DNA from 2 places in the Paenibacillus sp. ov031 genome. Region 1 is predicted to be linked to the other one. Evidence: riboswitches for the same ligand, from Rfam matches in the RefSeq annotation. Region 1 holds a riboswitch; the other holds the start of a gene.

The links. A riboswitch is a leader RNA that binds a small molecule or an ion and turns the genes downstream of it on or off. The one in region 1 is predicted to bind cobalamin.
Region 2: linked by a shared signal. The riboswitch ahead of BUA17_RS16145 (ABC transporter substrate-binding protein) and the one ahead of metE (5-methyltetrahydropteroyltriglutamate--homocysteine S-methyltransferase) in region 1 are both predicted to bind cobalamin.

Annotation. Positions count from the first base shown of each region.
Region 1 covers NZ_FRDO01000002.1:286,556-297,945, forward strand. The annotation lists gene BUA17_RS11500 (cellulase family glycosylhydrolase) at 1-392, opposite strand, end outside; gene BUA17_RS11505 (LacI family DNA-binding transcriptional regulator) at 693-1,706, shown strand; gene BUA17_RS11510 (hybrid sensor histidine kinase/response regulator) at 1,754-3,391, opposite strand; gene BUA17_RS11515 (anaerobic ribonucleoside triphosphate reductase) at 3,766-5,727, shown strand; gene nrdG (anaerobic ribonucleoside-triphosphate reductase activating protein) at 5,724-6,233, shown strand; cobalamin riboswitch at 6,490-6,688, shown strand; gene metE (5-methyltetrahydropteroyltriglutamate--homocysteine S-methyltransferase) at 6,908-9,256, shown strand; gene BUA17_RS11530 (methyl-accepting chemotaxis protein) at 9,620-10,459, shown strand; gene BUA17_RS11535 (glycoside hydrolase family 3 C-terminal domain-containing protein) at 10,592-11,390, opposite strand, start outside.
Region 2 covers NZ_FRDO01000003.1:487,943-499,332, forward strand. The annotation lists gene BUA17_RS16105 (L-cystine transporter) at 1-14, opposite strand, end outside; gene BUA17_RS16110 (methyl-accepting chemotaxis protein) at 349-2,049, shown strand; gene BUA17_RS16115 (cobyric acid synthase) at 2,395-3,936, opposite strand; gene cobS (adenosylcobinamide-GDP ribazoletransferase) at 4,009-4,899, opposite strand; gene cobU (bifunctional adenosylcobinamide kinase/adenosylcobinamide-phosphate guanylyltransferase) at 4,896-5,456, opposite strand; gene cobT (nicotinate-nucleotide--dimethylbenzimidazole phosphoribosyltransferase) at 5,453-6,592, opposite strand; gene BUA17_RS16135 (ABC transporter ATP-binding protein) at 6,640-7,419, opposite strand; gene BUA17_RS16140 (FecCD family ABC transporter permease) at 7,458-8,504, opposite strand; gene BUA17_RS16145 (ABC transporter substrate-binding protein) at 8,501-9,502, opposite strand; cobalamin riboswitch at 9,702-9,839, opposite strand; gene BUA17_RS16150 (histidine phosphatase family protein) at 10,006-10,653, opposite strand; gene cbiB (adenosylcobinamide-phosphate synthase CbiB) at 10,644-11,390, opposite strand, start outside.

The DNA of each region.
Region 1 (11,390 bases):
TCCCAATAGATCGGCACACGCACAACGTTCATGCCCCAGTTCTTGATGTTATCCAGATCACCAGCCTGAATCCAGTTGTCCTGATATCCATTGATCAGGCTCTGTGCACCCGATTCACCAAAACGATTCGTCAACGTGCGACGCAGCGTGTATTCATCTACCGCCCCGGATGGCGTCATCCATTCTTCCTGCAGCAGCCAGCCACCCAAGTTTGTACCACGCAGATTTACCACGTTGCCTGTACCCGAATTATTGCGAACAACCGTCCCGTTAGCCTTCAGGAAATCCCCTGATCCAAAAGCCGCACTGGCCTTCGGTGAACCTACGGCCGAAGCCAGCAGTCCCAGCAGCAGACAGCTGCACAATAGCATAATAGTGCTCTTCTTCAACATGTTGACGCCTCCTTTAAATGGTCATATCTTGAGGTATGACTGAACCAGGATGCAGCACTCACGACAGGTAACGGTAATGCTATATAAACAGCGGGTGTACGAGGGGGACAATCCATGGATGTCCGCTATTTATCACAACTGGAGTTAGTGAAATCGATTACATTTTATTGAATATTAAACCCTTTATTCCTCCACTATCCCAATTATTGTTTCAATCGGTTATAACTTGTAATCGTTTTCAATTGGAATTATAATGAATTTGAATTAATTGTCAATCACTTATTTGGAGTTGTGAAGAATATGGATGTCAAAATCATTGATGTAGCTGCCATTGCAGGTGTGTCCCCGGCAACCGTATCGCGGGTCATTAATCAGCACAGCAAAGTAAGCACCAAGACCAAAGATAAGGTGATGCGCGCCATCGAGCAATTGGGATATCACCCCAACGCAGCAGCCAAGAATCTTCGTTCACAGAGAACCATGACAATTGGCGTAATCGTTCCCGATATTAACAACTCCTATTATGCCGAAATTATTAAAGGCATTGAGAACATCGCCTATGCCCGCCATTACAAGGTCATTATATGTGATGCTCATAACCTGAAAGAGAGAGAAGTCGATTATCTTAATTTGCTGCTGGATCGAACCATTGACGGTGTCATCATTATCACGCCCATGCTGGCGGATGAGGAATTATTCCAGCTTGCGGATAAGGGGTATCGCATTGGCATCGTTGGCAAATATATCGAACATGATCAGATCCCGTGTATATATACAGACAACGTGAAATTCTCCCAGGAAGTTGTTCAGCATCTCGTTGAGGCCGGACATCGAAATATCGTTTTCTTAAACGGTTATCCTGAAGCAATTGACAGCTATGAACGGCTAGAAGGTTACTTGAAGGCCCTGCGCAATCATCAGATTCCGTTCCGTCCCGAACTGATCGAGAATGGGAACTTCAATGAGGAAGGTGGGTACGAGGCCATCAAAAGACTGTTTAACAAAGGCCTGTCCTTCTCCGCTGTATATGCGGCTAATGATGAAATGGCGCTAGGTGTATACAAAGCATGTATGGAATACGGGATACGCATCCCTGAGCAATTGGCTATCGTAGGTGTGGACAACAATCGAATCAGCAAATACATTCATCCTACGCTAAGTTCGGTGAACCAGCCCAAGTATACGATGGGGGCCATTCTTATGGAGAAGATGATTGACACGATGAATACAAATGATTTTCAGGACAAACGTGTATTTAAAGTCGACTCGGAGCTGCTTGTTCGAGCTTCCTCTTCCTTCAAAATAACAACATAAAGCGCACCCGTAACAGGTGCGCCAGTTTAATATATGTTCACATATTCTTAATGCACAATGATGCTTAACGCATTCAACAAATCAGCCTGCTTCACCGGCTTGGTCAGGACCGCATCGAAGACTTCCGCTTCATGTGGATCGATATGCATGCCATACGGGATCAGAACAATGACCGGTGAATCTGTAACCAAGCGCTTCAGCTTGTGTACAAAATCCACAGCACCACCCTCCAACAGTCCCATATCCACAACGGCCACATCAGGCTTAAAGCCCTCCTGAATCCAGTCGTACGCTTCGGTGGTAACTGAGGTCATATGCACATCCATCTCCCATCTGCGCATCAGGGAAGAGGCCCCTTGCAGAATGTCAGGGTCCTTGGCAAGCAGCACCTTTTTGCCCTTCAGTCGATGCTGAATATTGGCAAGCTGAGGCAGTTCCCAATGTCTGCGGAGCGGCAGGCAGATCTCGAATTCTGTCTCCTTGTCTCCCATGCCATGCACCTGAATACGGCCGTTCATTAGGATGGCAAGATTCTGGCTGACCGCCAAACCGAGATTGGTTCCTACCAGCTTCTGTGTACTTATATTTCCATCCAAATTGTTAAATGATCTAAGCTTATTGTCCGAAGACAACATACGTCCGGTGTACTTCACATGGAGTTGAAGCGTACCTGCCTCCTCTGCATCTCCACCAGCTACGGTTGCCGTAACCAATACCGAACCTGTCCGTGTTGAATCTAGAGCATACTGAATGACATGGGCCAATAGTTGCCCGATCTTGATCTCATCCCCGACAAAAACCTGGGACACATTCAGATCAAGGTTCAATCCCAGCTCAATGTTCTTGCTCAGCGCCAGTCCCGCATAGAGATAAACGGTATTCTCAATCGTGGCTACCAGATCAAATGGATCATCGTGTACAACCGTTTTGCCTGCGTCATTGACGTTAAAACTCATCATATTATTCAGCAGGGAGAGCAGAATGTTACCGCTGGTTTCAATCATATTCACATATTCTGCCTGCTCGTCCGACATATCTGGTGTACGCATCAGATCCGTTAATCCCAGAATGCCGTTCAGCGGATTACGTATTTCGTGGCTCATCAGCGACAGCATCTGCGTCTTGGTCATTGCCTCAGACTCCGCACGTTCCTTCTCTGCCTGCAACTGCTCTTGTAGTTGCTCCGAATCACTCAGCTTCTGTTCCTGGACTTGCAGCGTATCTTCCAGATCCACAACATATCCGAGAAAAACGGCCATGGCTTGCAGAGTTTTCATATCCGTTTCACTGATCACATAATCAGGGTCATCCATCAGACAGATCGTGCCGAACGTTTCCCCGGATCTCCTCATAATGGGAATCCCCACAAAGAAACGATTGCCCAGTCCGCTTGTTACGTCCATTGATTTCGTAAGGGGATGTTCACATGTATCCGTGATGATCAGACTGCTGCCCTTATCTCTTAAGACCAGGCTGCAATATGACGCTTCAAATGGAAGTTCACTACCTTTGGCGATCAACTCTTCCTCGCGGTTAAAAGCTTCCATAATAACATTCGTCACGCCATCATTCGTGGCAACGAAAATGGTGTTCACCTTTAATATACCGCTTAATACATCTACAATATGGGATGCGGCTTCCTGTATATTTTCATAGAAGCCCCTTGTAATGCCTAACGTTCCCATGATTCACCCCTCTTGTTTTAGCTGCACTTCAAATCCGTATCCCACAGTATGATTCAATCGATTAACGAGGGATCAAATGTTCCAAAACAGCTGTCACAAACTATTCATATATGAAGTTTTCTATCCTTTTTTCAAGCATCGTCAACTGAACTTGCACGGTAAATAGAAATTATACGCTTACCCTCCAGCTTTGAAAACATTTATCATTCAGGGCTATAAATCATGACAGTCGATCAGCCTCTCCCATGTGATCATTATCACACCTAAATAACAATATATAGTTTATAAATGGATAAAGAAAATCTACATGTAGTGTTCAATGAATGGACATTATCCCTATACAATTTCAATTTCATTATTTAGGAGGAACTGATATGAACATGCTTGAGTATGCCTCTCCACCGGCATCTGATCTTCTATCTGACCTGGGAAGACGAATTATTGGTGCTGAAGATGCCGATACGCTGAGGGAGAATGCCAATCTGAACGGAGACTCGTTCAGCGGCAAGATGAGCAGGCTCGGTTCGGAGACCGCCAAGTGGCATGCTCTGCGTCATGTGTTGCCTAAGGAGCTCGCTCTAGCTGTGGAGAACGGCGATCTGTATGTACACGATCTGGATCAGTATGCCCTTGGGACGACCAACTGTATCTTTATTCCGTTTGACCGACTGCTGGCCTCCGGATTCAATACCGGCAACGGTTCGGTTCGTACACCACAGACAATCATGTCTGCCATGGCACTGGTGGCCATTATTTTTCAATCCCAGCAAAACAGCCAGTACGGCGGTGTATCCGCCAATAAAATCGACTGGGATCTCGCACCTTATGTGAAGCGTTCGTTCCGTAAGCATTATCGGAAGGGGCAACGGCTGTTTGGGGAGATTGCCCCAATTGAGGATGAGCAACTGCATCTGGATAGCGATGAAGCAAAGGAGAAGTGTCCTCGAGCCTTTGCCTTTGCCTGTGAAGAAACGGAACTGGAGACCGAACAGGCTGCCGAATCTCTGATCCATAATTTGAACACCATGAGCAGTCGTGCTGGGGGACAGATTCCGTTCACTTCGCTGAACTACGGGCTGTGCACTTCAGCCGAAGGTCGGCTCGTGTCCCGGTCGTTGCTGGAAGCGACCATTCGGGGCCTGGGTAACGGAGAAACGCCCGTGTTCCCACAACATATTTTCCAGTGCAAGCAAGGAATTAATCAATCTGAGGGAGATCCGAATTACGACTTGTTCCGGCTTGCTGTGACCTGCTCCTCACGGCGCATGTATCCGAACTTTGTCAATGTGGATGCTTCCTTCAACCTTCTCTATTATCAACCGGAAGATCCCGATACGATCATTGCGACGATGGGATGCCGGACACGCACACTGGCTGATCGCTTCGGACGCAATCGTCAGAGCGGCAAAGGCAATCTGTCCTTTAACACCATCAATCTGGTCAAGCTCGGCATTCGATATGGGATCTGCCAGGGAGCAAGAGCCATCGCTGACCGGGCTGGCTTCTATACGGCGCTGGAATCGGTCATGCACAATTCTACGGATGGACTGCTGCACCGGTATCGAATTCAGATGAACCAGCCTGCCAAAGCATCGGACTTCATGATGCGGGAAGGAGTATGGGAAGGCGGTGAACAATTGGCTCCGAATGAACCGGTCGCCGATCTGTTGAAACATGGTACGTTATCCCTTGGTTTTATCGGACTTGCTGAATGTATGACCGCTCTATATGGCCGTCACCATGGACAAGACCTCCATGTACATCGAGAAGCCTTGAATATCATTCGTACGATGAGAGAATTCTGTGACCGGATGAGTGAGCAGCATAACCTGAATATCACCTTGTTCGCTACGCCCGCCGAGGGACTGTCCGGCAAATTCACCAAGATTGATCGTGAGCGATACGGCAGCATCGCGGGGGTCAACGACCGGGAATACTACACCAATTCATTTCACATTCCGGTCTATCATTCCCTTCCTGCCTATCGCAAGATTGAATTGGAAGCTCCCTTCCACTCACTATGTAATGCCGGAGCGATCTCTTATGTCGAACTCGACGGGAACGTAAGGGCCAATACAGCCGCTTTCCAACGAATCGTTCAATACGCGCTGGCCCAGGACATCGGGTATTTCTCCATTAATCATCCGATTGACCGCTGTCCGTCCTGTGGCTATGAGGGCGTTATTGGAGATGTATGTCCCGGATGTGAGGCTCATGAAAACCACGTGCATTTCCAGCGTCTGCGCCGAGTGACGGGATATCTGACCGGTGACTATAAAGTGCGCTTCAATGGGGCGAAGCAGGCCGAAGTGAGAGACCGGGTGAAGCATCGGTGAATCTGTACGGTTACATCCCGGAATCGGTGAATGAGGGGCCTGGCCTGCGTGCCGTGTTGTTCATCAGCGGATGCCGCCATGCCTGTCCGGGCTGCTTCAGCCCCGGCTCATGGAGCTTCCGTGCAGGCGAACCATTTACGGAGGAGCGGCAGCAGCAGATTTTGCATGAGGTAACCTCTCATCCCTTGCTGGAAGGGGTAACGTTATGCGGAGGTGATCCTTTTTTCTCTGCCGCAGAATGCGCCTCCTGGGTTCGGCAGCTTCGGGCTGCACGACCTGATCTGACTGTATGGGCATACACGGGGTTTGTATATGAGGAACTAATTACAGACCCGTCACGGGCGGAGTTATCCCAGCTATGCGACGTCATTATCGATGGGCCTTATATCGCAGCTGAACGTGATGTGTCTCTTCCTTTTCGTGGCAGTCGTAATCAGCGCATCGTTAATGTGGGTGCAACAATGGCAGGCCAGACAATCGTTACCATGCAGTTAGATGCATGGTAACGATTTTTTTATTTGAGGGGGATCAAGCACAGCGTGGGCGATGATATGGTTCATTTTAAGGAGTCAAATCTGCCAATATATCTAGGATTCATAGAGCAATATTTCATTTCCGATCGGATTAATGATATATGTTGCAAGCCCTTAGGTTATCGTCTATGATTGGTAGCATAAGAGCAAGTATACGACGATTGCATCATGATACAATCTATCATCTATGCTTGGTCGCCAATTTCATAGCCAGAGATGTGTACGCACATTTCTGCACACGGAAACAGGTGCCTACCGTGCTACATGCGTGGTCAGGCTTAAAAGGGAAGCACGGTGTAAATCCGTCGCGGTCCCGCCACTGTATACGGGGAGTCTGTGCATATAATCCACTGGTGTAACCACCGGGAAGGAATGCATATGACCATGATCCGCAAGCCAGGAGACCTGCCTGTTTCGACAGCATCGCATGACCTACGGAAGATAGGAAGGTGTTAGAGCAACCGCTACAACTACTTATAGCAGGTGTTCTTTCCCATTCTATCTTTGTGCACAGTCGTCATTCATGATGCCTGTTTCTCGGGGTATGGAATCGGAAGGAATGCCTTTTTTTGATGCTTTCAAAAGAAACACACTACAATAGCTTCAACTTGATGAGTTTACCTATTATAAATGAGGAGGAATTTTACATGTCGCAATCACAGCAACAACAGCCACAAGTACTGACAGGCAACCTCGGTTACCCCCGCATCGGTGCGGGACGCGAATGGAAAAAAGCACTGGAGTCCTTCTGGGCTGGCCGAATCGATGAATCTACGCTTCATCAGGAGCTAACCACGCTTCGGTTGCAGGATCTGAAGAAACAGCAGGCACAGCAGCTCGATCTGATTCCTGTAGGCGACTTCTCCTACTATGATCATATTCTTGACGTATCGGCGATGTTTGGCGTCGTTCCTGAGCGCTTTAACCATTCAGGCGGACCCGTATCCGTATCTACCTACTACGCCATGGCCCGGGGTAATGATCAGGCAACAGCCTGTGAGATGACCAAGTGGCTGAACACGAACTATCACTACATCGTACCTGAGATTCATAATGATACTGCATTTGCATTGCTTGAAAATAAACCCCTTGCCGCCTATCGCGAAGCGAAGCAGGAGCTTGGGCTGGAAGGTAAACCAGTCGTTGTCGGTCCGTACTCGTATGTACGATTCGCCAAAGGCTATGACGCGGAACGCTTCGCAGCAATCGTCACTCGCCTCGTTCCCGTATACGCCCAGCTTCTGTCTGAGCTTCAAGCAGAAGGCGTACAGTGGGTACAGATCGACGAGCCTGCTCTGACGCTGGCCGTCTCTTCCGAAGATGAAGCTTTGCTGCAACAGGTGTATGCTGCCTTGGCACAAGCTGCACCGGAGTTGAAGCTGCTGCTTCAAACGTATTTCGAATCGGTGGAAGCTTATCCGGTCGTGACAGCTCTGCCTGTTGCCGGAATCGGCCTGGACCTGGTCCACGGCTATGAAGGCAACTTCGCCAGCCTGCGGGAGCATGGCTTCCCGCAGGATAAATGGTTGGGCGCCGGTGTCATCGACGGGCGCAACATCTGGCGTGCCGATCTCGCAGAGACGGCGAAGCTGCTGGAGCAGGTGGCTGAATTCGCAGCCGAAGGCAAGCTGATCATTCAGCCTTCCTGCAGCCTGTTGCATGTACCGGTTACTGCCGCTCAGGAGAGCGCGCTTGATCCGGTACTGCGCAATGCCCTGGCCTTTGCTGACGAGAAGCTGGAGGAAATAGCGACGCTCGGCACGTTGTTGTCCGGCGGTGCAAAGCAGGCGGACCAAGCAGCGGCTTTGGCTGAAGCCAGCCGCCGCGCCCAGGCAAGCACCGAAGCGGTGCGCCTGCTGAGTGAGTCCGAATCACGGACACGCCTGAGTGGTGCGCCTGCAGGGGTGCATGCTGATGAGCAGCTGCTTCGCAACGCGTCATTCCAGGAGCGACGCGAATTGCAGCAGCAAAAATGGTCGCTCCCGCTGCTGCCAACAACAACCATTGGCAGCTTCCCGCAAACGGCAGACGTGCGCAAAGCACGTGCACTCTTCCGTAAAGGGGAATGGAATGCGGAGCAATATGATGCCTATGTACGTGAACAGATCCAAGAATGGATTACTATCCAGGAGGAAATTGGTCTGGATGTGCTGGTACACGGTGAGTTCGAACGTACCGATATGGTCGAGTTTTTCGGTGAGAAGCTGACCGGATTCGCCTTCACCAAAAATGGCTGGGTACAGTCCTACGGCTCACGCTGCGTGAAGCCACCTGTAATCTACGGAGATGTACTGTTCAATGAACCGATGACGGTGAAAGAAACAGCCTATGCACAGACACTGACCAGCAAACCGGTGAAAGGCATGCTAACAGGTCCGGTAACGATCCTGAACTGGTCCTTTGTCCGCTCGGATATTCCACGCAGTGAAGTATCCTACCAGATTGCTCGCGCCATTCGCGACGAGGTTGAAGCGCTGGAGCAAGCAGGCATTGAGATGATTCAGGTCGATGAGCCAGCTCTGCGTGAAGGACTTCCGCTCAAACGGAGCAAGTGGGATGAGTACCTGCAATGGGCCGTGGAATCCTTCCGTTTAGCTACTGCTACCGTAAAACCAACAACGCAGGTGCATACCCATATGTGCTACTGCGAGTTCGATGATATTATTGAAGCCATCAGCGACCTAGATGCAGATGTGATCTCGATCGAAACATCCCGTAGCCATGGGGAACTGGTAGGCAGCTTCGAGCAGAATACGTATGACAAAGGCATCGGACTCGGTGTATACGATATCCACAGTCCGCGTGTTCCAGGCAAGGACGAGATGTTGAATATGATTGAGCGTGCACTTCAAGTGCTGCCAGCAGATCTGTTCTGGGTAAACCCTGACTGCGGACTGAAAACACGTGGTAAAGCTGAAGTTGTAGATGCATTGAGCATCATGGTGGACGCTGCTCGTACAGCAAGAGAACGAGTAACCGCTGATTCCTCAATCTAAACAAAGCTTGTGAATGCAAATAAAAGCCTCCGAATTCCTTCGGAGGCTTTTTTCATTTACTATCATTCTATTTGTTTATCTGGCAATGTCTTTTTATCCGACTTAACGAATCTCGAAATGGCTGACACGTACTCCTGCGCCAGTTCAACGTGTCCTGCCAGTTACCGTCCGGTACACCCGGAACAACCATGCAGAAGCTAAAGGTATTTGAAACTGCAGCTAACTCTTCTAAAGGATCATATATTATCATTTCTCTCTATTTTATTCCTTATTGCATGACGATATATGATATAGGCAGTTATTAAATAACAATTTAAAACAATCGTTTATCAGATCAGAAAATTGAGGAGATGGACCTTTCCAATGGATATGATTCAATCACTAATCGCATGTATGCCCTTTTTTCGGGATACGATTCGCCAAGATGTAACCCTTTCCATTATTGACCGGGAGAAATTCCTGTATTTTTCCGCAGGAGAGTCGTTAAAACAACTGGAGTTCAAAGCAGGTGATCCACTGCTCGAGCCTAATCGTGATTTTGCCGATCTGAAAGGCGGTACGGACAAACAATTTGATCATTACCCGAAGGAGTTATTTGGAGTGCCGTTTGATGTCGCCTACCTTCCGATCAAAAATGAACAGGGCGAGGTCATCGCTATATTCAACCTGCTCTATAGTATGGATGATCAGGATCAGCTGCAGCAGCTCATGAATGCTACCGAAAACCTGACCAACCAGTTGATTGACAGCGTTCAGCACGTAGCTGCACATTCGGAGGAGCTGAGCGCCACCACCGAAGAAATTCGCAACAACTCCAAACAAGCTGTACAGAAATCAGGCAACGTGACTCAGGTCGCCAGCTTCATCCGTGAAATCTCGGAACAAACGAATCTGCTCGGCCTGAATGCCGCCATCGAAGCTGCTCGTGTCGGTGAAGCAGGTGCAGGATTTGGCGTCGTCGCCAAGGAAATCCGCAAGCTGTCCGTAGATACAAAGGAAGCGACCACGCGTATTGAAGAGTCCCTCCTCTCCGTCCGCCAATCCATTCAGGGGATGGAGAATGAACTTGGGGAGATTACCGCGAGTTCTCAGGAGCAAGCGGAACTGGTTAACAATTTTATGAGCACGATTGAGCAGTTGAATGCAACGAACCAACAATTGAAACAATTTGTGCACAAACTGATTACATTTGACGGAAAGTAAAAAGGAAAAAGAAACTCCTAACCCACTCAACCAAATGCACAAACAAAATCCTCCGAATCTCTTCGGAGGATTTTTCATTTACTATCATTCCATTTTGGTCATGGTCATCTTGCTAATGTTATTCTATCCGACTTAATGAATCTCGAAATGGCTGACACGTACTCCTGCGGACAACATGAGGTATACATCCTGTTGACCTGATACACCTTTCAGGTCTGCCTTAACCGTGGACCACTGCTGTGCCTTACCCTGTGCCAGCTCCACGCGTCCTGCCAGTGTACCGTCAGGTGCGCCCAGTCGAATTTCCAATACCGCATCTGCCTGCTCTGATGATACACGAGCTTCAAGCGCTGCTGCATTGCTTCCCAGATCTGCATCCTTGAAGGCAATCCAGCCTTGTTCACCAATCACACGGACAGAGGCTCCGCCTTCTTTGCTCTCATCCAGATCCACACCGAAGTATGCATCGTAATTTTCGGCGCGAGTAGCCACACCCAAATTACGTGAAGGAATAGTCTCCCCTTGTACCGTCAGGTCAGCAACAAGCTGAACATCAGCAGAAGATTTGCCCACCATAATGGAGTAGGTACCGCTTTCGACCACATAGCGATCACGGGTTACATCCCAGATCGCCAGTTCCTGAACTGGCAGTGTGAAGCTGACTTTCACTGTAGCCCCAGCTTCAATATGAAGACGACGGAAACCTTTTAACGTTTTGAGTGGACGTTTAACACGGGACTGCCCGGCACGCACATACAACTGCACAACCTCATCACTGGCGATCGTTCCTGTATTCGTCACATCCACATGCACAGTAATGGTCTCTTCGACTCCAGCTTGGGCCGGGTTCAGCTCCAAATTACTGTATTTAAACGATGCATACGTTAATCCATGTCCGAATGGATATAGTACATCACCTTCAAAATACTGA
Region 2 (11,390 bases), on a different contig from region 1:
AAAAAAGTATTCATCTGTATAAATCCTCCTCAGTGTGAGTAACCGGATATTCCGGTTTTCTACTCGCTCAAAAGCGATATTCAACAATATATCACATAACAAACTATTCTGGTAGGTATTAATTGATATTATGTAATATGCGTGTAATAAATTCATCTATTCCTGAAAAAAATACACTGAATCGTGAAAATTATTGTATTCAACCTCCGGTTAATTTTGTAATATAGGTATATCCGCTTATTCCCAAGTTTTCTCAACGTGAAAATTAGGCCTTTCTTCGTTGGTATTTAGTCTTACGATAACGGAAAAGCGACGATGTTAATGAACATGACGTGAAAGGATGATCCTATGTTTCGAAATCGCACCGTTGCCGGTAAAATCAGAGGCACTTTGTTCCTCGTACTGCTGGTTGCTTCCCTGTTGTTTAGTATCAGTTTCTATGCTGTCTCCATGAATATTATGCAGAGTTACGTGCTTCCACAGTTCGACAAGGTCCTGGGCACGTCCATTCAGGATATATACAAAAACACATCCGCTTCTAAAATTTTGCAAGTACAGAGTGGCGGAGCTGGCTCTGAGGGTGCTGCACTGACCGTGGAATCCTATTTGGCTGGCAAAGCCAAAGAGCATAATCTGGACGGAGCATACGTTGTCTCTATTCAGGATGGTAAAGCTACGGTTGTCATCGCAAATACCTCCTCGGGCATGAAAGCCGGAGATGAGATTAAAGTAGAAGCAGCAATGAATGAGGCCACTGAGAAAAAAGAAATGGAAATCAGCCAAGTTTATGCCGATTCCTTCGGTGTACATAAAGCAGCCTTTATTCCGATCGCAGGAAGTAACATGATCATGGCTGTTAGCATGGATGCCCAATTCATTCAGGACAAAATTGCACAGATCTTCTGGTTGTGCCTCGGTATCACGGCATTGGTCTTTTTGCTCGGATGGCTCATCTCAACAAGCATGATCAAACGTGTAACCAAGCCGATCATTCAGCTCGTTCAACATAGCAAACAGATATCACAAGGAGATCTGACTGCTGAACTTCAGATTAAAGGTAAGGATGAAATTGCACAGCTCGCTTCAAGCTTCCAGACGATGACTCATAATCTGAAAGAAATGATTAGCCGTGCCCTCTCCACATCCAATGAAGTTGTGGAAGGCTCCAATGATTTGCTCAAACGGGTAGAATCCATGTCCGGTATGGTGAAAGACTCCAGTCGTTCTGCAGAAAGTGCCGAGAAAGGCAGCGTAAGTATCGCTTCCAGCGCAGCCGAAAATGCCAGAGCCATGGAAGAAATCACGCAAGGCATCATGCATATTGCCTCCTCTTCTGCCGAAGTATCCGAGCAGATCGGAGATGCTGCAAACGAAGCTGTTAACGGTAACCGTCTGGCACAGGATGCCATTCAGCAAATGGAACGTGTCGGCCAGACCGCGAGCGAATCTCTGCGTTATGTGGAAACGATGAACGAGCGCTCGATCGCGATAGGAACTATCGTTCAATCCATTTTTGAAATCACGAAACAGATTAACATGCTGTCCCTCAACGCTTCCATTGAAGCAGCACGTGCTGGAGAGCATGGACGCGGGTTTGCCGTTGTTGCCGGAGAAGTACGCAAACTGGCGGAGCAATCCAAAACAGCTACGGAGGAAATCTCCGATTACCTGGGAACCATCCGTGAAGATGCTGAACGTTCGGTTGATGCTATGAACCGCGTAACCCAAGAGATTGGATCAGGTACTCACGTGGTTCAACAGGCAGGCTCCGCATTCCAGCAGCTTAACGAATTGATCCAGAACGTCAATCTGACCATTCAGACGGTATCGGCCTCTACCCAGCAAGTATCAGCTGGAGCTGAACAAGTCAGTGCTTCCGTGGAAGAAACGGCTCAGATCACGTCCAAATCCCGTCAAAGCATGCAAGAGATTGCTTCTACAGCGGATCTCCAACTGAATGAAATGGACTCCCATTCCAGCACGGTACGTCATCTACATGAGCAAGCGGTAGAACTGCAATCCGCCATGAAGAACTTCAAAATAAACTAACCGGAATACCTTTAACCCATTATTTCCATCTTCGAATCAAACTTTAACATTAGGTACACAAATACCCCCATGCTCAGCATCGTTCCAGGTTTCAGGGAACGTTGCCACACATGGGGGTATTCTTTTGGACTGCACATTATATAAATTGAACAAATGAATATGTACACGCTCCACTCCGATGACAGAACAACCTTCCGATCGCTGTTACCCCCAGATTTTTTTGATTCACTTTTAAAAAGGGTAAAATCTGGGGGTAAAGGCGAACGCTTCGCTTCTTCAGGTTGTTTCTGTCCTCTACGTTCTCGTGTAAATGTCTAGTTTAAATTAATATAGCATGCAGTTTTTTTATTTAGGTGGCTGAACGCCCATAATCTCGTATACACGCTGCATGTTCAATGAAGAACGTAATGATTCAGCTACACGGTCAAACTCCATTTCCTTACGTTCACGTGCGCTGTACGTCTCCAGCAACGGAGCAAGCCCTTTTCCTTCACGTAGACCATTAAGCCATGAGCGCCGGAACTGATCACTTTCAAACAAACCATGGAGGTATGTTCCCCACACTTTGCCGTCAGTCGTGCCCCAGCCTTCATTGAAGGATTGACCTCCCGGATGGGCGATTTCGAATAAGGCCGTTACACGTTCAGGCTCAATACACTCGGTAACACCCATATGAATCTCGTATCCATTGATCGGCAACGAGTTTGCTGCATCACTTTCCTTGGGTAAACGAATTGGATGAAGACCGTGTACATGCCCAGAGGCTCTTACCGTTTGTTTGTTCTGCAGAAAGGTTGTCGATATGGGTAGCCATCCCAATCCATGGGCTTCCTGGATCTGATTCGCTTCTACCGCAAATGGATCTTTGAGATGCTGACCGAGCATCTGATATCCACCACATATCCCGACAAGCTGAACGTGTTCACGCTCCGTCTGGCTGGCAATCGCTTGCTCCAGTCCTGACGCACGCAGAAATGTCAGATCACCGATCGTATCCTTCGTACCCGGAAGCAGAATGGCGTCGGGATACCCTAGTTCATCGGGAGAAGTCACGTATCGCACATTCACATCCGGCTCCCTGGAAAGGGCATCAAAGTCTGTAAAGTTGGAAATACGCGGATAACGAATTACCGCAAGGTCCAGCTCCTGCTGACCGGATTTGCCGTGTCGCATGGAATCCAGTACCACGGAGTCTTCCGCTTCAATCTGAATATCGCTTATGTAAGGCAATACGCCTAATACGGGAATACCTGTCCGTTCTTCAAGCCAGTCCAACCCAGGCTGCAGCAAGGACAGATCTCCACGAAACTTGTTGATGATGAATCCTTTTACACGCTGAACCTCGTGCGGCTCAAGCAGCTCCAGTGTACCTACAATGGAGGCAAAGACACCACCACGATCAATATCCGAGATCAGAATAACCGGAGCATCCGCCCAGCCCGCCAGATTCATGTTAACGATATCCCGATCCTTCAGATTGATCTCCGCAGGACTGCCTGCACCTTCCATCAGCACAATATCATACGTCGCGCGCAACCGATTCAGTGCATCCATGACCGTTTGTTTGGCTTCGGGTAGGAAATGCTGCCGGTAGTCCCATGCACTCATCTGTGTAAGAGGCACACCGTGCACGACAATCTGGGAATGCATATCCCGAACCGGCTTGATCAGGATCGGATTCATATCCGTCGTCGCTTCAATGCCGCATGCCTCGGCTTGCGCTCCCTGGGCTCTTCCGATTTCCTTGCCGTCTTCCGTGACGTAAGAATTCAGTGCCATGTTCTGTGATTTGAACGGAGCCGGCCTGAAGCCATCCTGCTTGAATATTCGGCATAAGGCCGTCGTAATTACACTTTTCCCCACATCCGATGCCGTCCCTTGCAGCATTAATACTGCTGCCGTTTGTTCGGACGTTTGTGCAGAAGTATCTTCCACGTTCCCTCACCTCCACTCTCAGCGTTATATCAAAAAGAATCCCTGCAACAGAATAAGTACGGTTAACAGGGCGGCTTCCAGCAATTCATTCATGGCTCCATACGTGTCCCCTGTTAGTCCACCCAGCCTTTCACTGATACGCCCGGCAACGAATTTGCCAATTACATAACCAGCCAGCGGCACCACTATGATCGCTGCAACAGGATACAGCCACCATGGTAACGTCCCCAATCCATTCTCCGTCGCCAGTACCTGAAACATGGCTGTATCCGGCTGGAAGATCCATACAACTGCCCATGTGATCACACCTGCCAGAATGGATAGTCCTACCGCAGAGCTGCGTGCACGCTGGACTTCCCTCCGTTCACCCAATCCCTTGAACAGGACAGCGAGTCCGTCGTCCTTGCGTGCATTCGGCCAAGCCGCCATGGCATACACCATGAACCAACGGCTCCAGATCATCGGCAGGATGAGTAAAGCTCCATAGGCCCAGTTGCCACGAGCGATAAAGTCAGCAATCAATGCTGCTTTCATCATCAACAGCAGGACACAGGCGATTACGCCCATGGCCCCCACACGACTGTCTTTCATAATCTCCAGCATTCGCTCACGGGTTCGATAACTGAGTAGCCCATCTGCCGTATCCATCCAGCCATCCAGATGAAGGCCTCCGGTTAGCCATACCCATAACGTCAAGGTTAACACCGCTGCCGGAAACGATGGAAGCAGTGCACCCATCAGGGCTCCGCCCAGCCAGACGCATAATCCGATGATCGCACCAACCAGCGGGTAATATACTACACTCTCCCGCAATATTGGCGGGGCGAAATCAAGCTGCATTTTTACCGGGAAACGGGACAGAAATTGAAAAGCGGCCGCAGCCGCATGTTTTTGTTCAAGATCGCCTTTACTCATAAACGATACTCCCTGCTTTTCAGCTCAATCGCAATGCCCACTGTCACCAGAAACACTTCGCGGCAAATCGCTGCAATCCGCTGATTGAGAATGCCCGCCAGATCCCGATATCTTCTGCCCAGCGCATACTCCGGCACAATACCGTCCCCTACTTCATTGGTGACAAGCACGAGCAGACCCGGATACGAATGGATGGCCGCTACCAGCGCGTCCATATGATCGTACAGCACCTGCACCGGTTCATGTTCATGCGCTAACAGTACATTACTGAGCCACAGTGTCAGACAATCGACCAGAACGGTTGGTGCAGACGTACCTGTATGGGACTCTCCCATTTGTGTAATTAACTCAGACAATGCCAGCGGTTCCTCCACCGTATGCCATAGATATCCTGCTTCATCCCGCTGGCTCTGATGCAGACGTATACGCTCACGCATCTCGTCATCATAAGCTTGAGCCGTAGCGACATACCAAGCCTCAGAGGATCGCTGCATACAGAGACGCTCGGCAAATGAACTTTTGCCACTTCGTGCCCCGCCCGTCACGAGAACACTCATGAGGATAACTCCCCTTGAACAGATGAATCAGCAGAGTCTGATGAAGACTCCGTAGGTTGAGTCTCGTTCGTCTCGTTCGTGCCACCAGATACCCCTGCACTTGCAAATGTCGCCATCTCATTTAGAATGCGGCATGACGCATCAATCAGATGAAGACTAAGAACGCCTCCGGTACCTTCACCCAGTCGCATGTCCAGATCAAGCATGGGCTTCAGACCAAGCTCACGCAGCAACGCTGCATGTCCACTTTCATGCGATGTGTGGGAAGCAATCATGTATTCTGTGCTGAGCGGAGCAAGATGACTCGCAATCAACGCGGCAGCGGTGGAGATAAATCCATCCACGACAACCGGGCATCCGTTTGCAGCAGCAGCGAGAATCACGCCTGTCAGTCCGGCAATCTCCAGTCCGCCCACTTTGCACAGTACATCGAGTGCATCGTCTACATCCGGAGCATTCACGCTGAGGGCTTGGCTGACTACTGCGGCTTTGCGCTGCAAACCGGCATCATCCACCCCTGTTCCCCGACCAACCGCTGAAGCAGGTGCTGTTCCGGTTAATGCACACATCACCGCAGCGCTAGCGGTTGTATTACCGATTCCCATCTCTCCGGTCACAAACAACTGCGTTCCCTTCGCAACCTCGGTGGAGACCACTTCAGCTCCTGCAAGAATGGCCTGAATCGCCTCGCCCCGGGTCATGGCAGCACCCTTCGCCATGTTGGCTGTTCCTTTACGGACTTTACGGGAGACCAGGTCTGGATGATCCAGATCCGCATTCACCCCGATATCCACACAGATCACATGAGCTCCAGCGTGGCGCGCAAGTACATTGACAGCCGCTCCCCCTGCTAGGAAATTCAGGACCATCTGCGGCGTTACCTCAGCAGGAAAAGCGCTAATCCCTTCTTCAACCACCCCATGATCCGCAGCCATAACGATGACAGCTCTTCGATCAAAGCAAGGCCGAGCCTCACCGGTGATCCCCGCCAGACGAATAACTAGCTGTTCAAGCTTGCCCAGACTGCCGGGTGGCTTCGTCAATGCATCCACATGCGCGGAAGCTTCAGCCGCAACTGCCTCATGTGGACCCACGATCCGACCCATTAACCGTTCCAACACCTGTTCATTATTCATACAGCCAGCACTTCCTTTATTAAAATATAGGGTATCCCCCGCTTCATTCATTTCTTCTCTCGTCTTAGCAAAAGCTGTGGCAATCCATTGTCGGGATGATTCACCATGGCCGGGCTCACCCGGAAGATCTCCCGGATGTTCTCTTCCGTCATCAACGAATGGGGTGTGCCACTGCCTACACAAGTCCCGTCACGCAGCGCCAGAATATGATCGCAAAATTGTGCGGCCAGGTTCAGATCATGCAGCACCGCCACAATCGTAATATGATTTTTTTGACGCCACGCTGATAATAACTCCATGAATTGCAATTGATATTTGATATCGAGAAAGGTGGTTGGCTCGTCAAGCAATAATAGCCTGGGTTCCTGAGCCATGACTTTGGCAAGCGCAACCCGCTGCCGTTGTCCGCCACTCAGTGCATCCAAAGGTCGTTCGGCCATGTCACTCAGACCCAACTCCTCTAACACCTTATCAACTACTGCTGCTCCATCCGACGTTTCTTTGCCAAGCCAGTTCTGATAAGGGTAACGTCCCATCTCGACAACATCTCTTACGGGATAAGAGATGGCCGGCAGACCATCCTGCTGCAAGACCGCAATCATACGTGACAAATCTTTACGGGTGTATGAGGAAATGTCGCGTCCATCAATCTGTATGCTGCCTGCGTTCGGCTGTTCGGTTCCGGCAAGTAGCTGAATCAGGGTCGATTTGCCACTGCCGTTTGGACCAACAACGCCCCACCATTCACCCTCTTTGACTTTCCAGTCCACTGCATGCAGAGCCCGATGGTTACCATACATTTTACCAGCTTCCGTGACCTCTATCATCGGCCGGCTCTCGGTAAGGTCTGTTTTCATGAATGTGCTCATGGCATCATCCCCTTCCGCAGCTTTTTGTTCCGGTGTAGCAGATACGCGAAGAATGGCGCTCCAACGAAAGCCGTAACCACACCCAGCGGAATTTCGGTTGGGGCCAGCAATGAGCGTGCAATCGTATCTGCCCAGACCATGAAGATGGCTCCCCCAATCGCGGACAAAGGCACCAGCAATCGATAATCAGGTCCGACGATGAGCCGAAGAATATGCGGAATGACCAATCCGACGAAGCCAATCACGCCCGATACGGAGACAGCGCCTGCCGTAAGCAGCGTACCCACAGCTAACACCGACAGCTTCAATCCATCCACCTTAACCCCGATATGAGCAGCCTGTCGTTCCCCCAAGGCAAGCACATTCAACGAACGCGCACGGCTCCAGAGGAAAATCAGCCCCAGTACAAAATACGGGAAAAGGATGGCCGTATACGACCACCCACGCAGTGCCAGACTTCCCATCGTCCAGTATATAATTTCAGTGATTGTCTGTTTCGACATGGTCGACAGGAAGGAGACGACTGCTCCCAGGAAACTTTGCATGACCACGCCAGCCAGAATGAGGCTGTGTGTCGGTATTTTGCGTCCCTCACGAGCGAGGGCCAGCACAAACCACAATGTGATTACTCCCGTCAGAAACGCGACCAATGGCAGAGTCCAGATCCCAATCAGCGCATACTGCAATCCGAAAAAAATCAGAAAAGCCGCACCTACCGATGCACCGGACGATACGCCCAGGGTAAACGGATCAGCCAGAGGGTTACGAAGAACCCCCTGGAATCCAGTTCCAGCAATCGCCAGCGATGCACCTACAAGCACGGCAAGCAGTACACGTGGGAATCTGACCTTCCATATAATCTGTTCTGCTGCCGTATTCCAGTCAGGAACAATCCAGTCGCCCAGCCAGGGAATGCGATGAAGCAAGATGCCCGCAATGTCCCGGACAGGCAGGGCAACCGAACCGATGCCCGTGCAGATGAGCACGGTTAACACAAGCAGCACAATTCCGGCCGTTCCGTACACTGCCAGCTTTTTACTCATTTGAACAGATCAGGATAGATCGCTTTGGCTACTTCTTTCAGACCTTGGGTTACCCGTGGTCCCGGACGGCTCAACAGGTTGGCATCCAGACCGATGACTGCATCGTTTTTCACAGCCGTGATTTGATCCCATCCGCTGCGTGCTTTGATGATTTGATCCAATGTTTTGGAATTTTCATCAATGACATCGTTCGCATATAGAATGACGTCCGGGTTAGAAGCAATAATGTTCTCTTCATTAATCTGATTCCAGCCAGTCAAGTCGGAAGCTACGTTGTTTCCTCCGGCAAGTGTGATCAATTCATCCATGAATTCGCCTTTACCCACAGTCCAGCCTGGGGAGAATTCAACGTATACTTTTTTCTTTTCTTCTGGTTTAACTGCCTTCACAGCTTCAGTTACATCAGCCACATCTTTTTTCATCTGGGTGATGATCTCCTGTGCTTTTTCCTGATGATCCGTGATTTCACCAAAAGTTTCAATGTTATTCATCACATCATCCACTGATTTAGGATCTGTTTTGAAAATGGTAATGCCCAGATCGCGCAGTTTCTTCACCGACTCTTTGCTCATCGAGATACCTGTAAATACGATGTCAGCTTCAGCTGCAATGATCGACTCTTCATTAGGCTTTGTTATGCCGCCCATTTTTGGTTTCTTTGTTGCTGCTTCCGGATAGTCGTCATAGTCGGATACCCCTACGATCTGCTCGTCCAATCCGAGTGCGAACAGGGATTCCGTTTCAGCCGGAGATACGGATACGATTTTGGCTGGTGCTTTGTCAAAGGTAAACGATTCACCCGTAGCATCTGTAACCGTGAGTGGATATTGTGTTTTGAGATCTGTTTTAGCCTGTTCCTGGGATTGCTCCTGTGCAGGTTGCGAGGTTCCTGTACCCTCGTTTGTTGTTGTACCACATCCGGCCAACGTCAGTGCCAGCATCGCTGCGCTCAGCAGTGACGCTACGCCTTTCCATGTCTTGAAATTCATTGTGTTCATTCTCCCCTTCTCTATCCATTCTAGTGAGTAGTGCTCCTGTCCCAATTCCGCTTGAATTTGTGTTCCGAAAAAATAAAATCCCCAATCCTTGGGTCAGGATCAGGGATGACGTCTCGCATGTGGCGATCTGTGCATGATCAGCTTGGCGCTGTATATGCACAGAGAACTGCCCGAAACGCTGTCCTTTCCTCGAAGGAACACCGGTTTATACGTCCAGGGCAGGTAACCTGACTTACAGGAATTCATCCTGATTTACAGTGGCGGGACCGTGCCGGATTTACACCGGCTTCCCTATTTCACCCGTTTGCCGTTCATCGCCTTATATAAAAGCATGAAACATTACTGCATGCACTCGGGACCCATGGTCGCTAATATTGTTTAACCATTCAAGTGAGCATCCTGCATCGTTGGCAGGGCTTGTTGAGCCTCCATCCGATGATGCACTTGCTAAGTCACACTTCTGTTGTGATTATAGGTTATATTGTACATCCTTACAACCCGATTTACGGAAAAGTCAATCTGGTTCCAACCCAGCTATCCCCATCGCCAGCCAGCCGGATCTTTATCGCTTGTCCTGGTACTACCTGCGTATCCCAGAAATCTTGATTCGGAATGAGACGTGACACAATATAACGAATAACACCGCCATGCGTAATCACGGCTACTTTTGGCACGTTTATGCTGCGAGAGTGCAGTATTGGTGAAAAGGACATCAGACACTCTTCCATAAATGAATCAATCCGCGCTGCAAATGCTGTCCAAGGCTCGCCACTCGGTGGCGTTACCTCATGCGGCGCATCGATCCAGTCTCGGTACTGCGGATTGTCCTTGAGCTGATCGTAGGTCAACCCCTCCCACTGACCAAAGTCGATCTCCCTTAGTCGGGCATCAAGCTTGGCCTGTCCCATTTGGGACGATGCAATGTGTGAAAGTGTCTGCTGACAACGCAGCATATCACTGCAATACAAGGCGTCGCATGTGATATCGCTACACTGCTCACGCAGTGAAGATAGCTCCTGCTTTGCCTCAGGCAACAGTCCGATGTCAGTATGCCCAAGATACCTTTTTTCCAAGTTCCACGCCGTTGTACCATGACGTATCAAAATAATCTCACGGCTTTGCATGCCACCATGTCCAGCTTCTATCTCCATAACAGTGCACCTCCAGCAGACCATATCCCGAAGGTGACCAACCAACATAATAAAACAAAAGAACCTGCCGACCAGAACATAAGCCGTGTTGTTCGTACAATATCTTCTGCTTCCATCCGTCTTGTAGGCTCGCCCATATATGCGCGAAATGAAGCAACGCCGTGATATACGTTATGTCCACCAAGTCTTATGCCCAGCGCTCCGGCCACCGCTGACTCGGGAAAACCGCTATTCGGGCTTGGGTGCAGTCGTGCATCCCGGGACACCATGCGTGCTGCCCCTCTGGCATCCATCTTCATGAACCAGGCTCCCATAATTAACAGCAAGGCAGTAAGACGTGCGGGAATCCAGTTGGCCCAATCATCCAGACGGGCAGACGCCCAGCCGAGATGCAGATATTTTTCATTTTTATAACCCACCATGGAGTCCAGTGTATTCACCGCCCGATAGGCCATGGCAAGTGGTGCACCACCAATCAGGGCATAGAACAGTGGAGAGACGATTGCATCCACGATATTTTCCGCCACAGTCTCCACCGTTCCTCGCACAATCTCCGGTTCATCCAGATGAGCCGTATCACGTCCTACAATCATACCCAGTGAACGTCTCGCCGCAGGCCAATCCTGTTGACTTAAATGGCGGTAAACTTCCATACCTGCATCCTTCAAACCTTTCGAGGCAATGGTGGTTGCGATTAACACCACTTCTGCCACAACCGCAACAACGGGATGTATAAG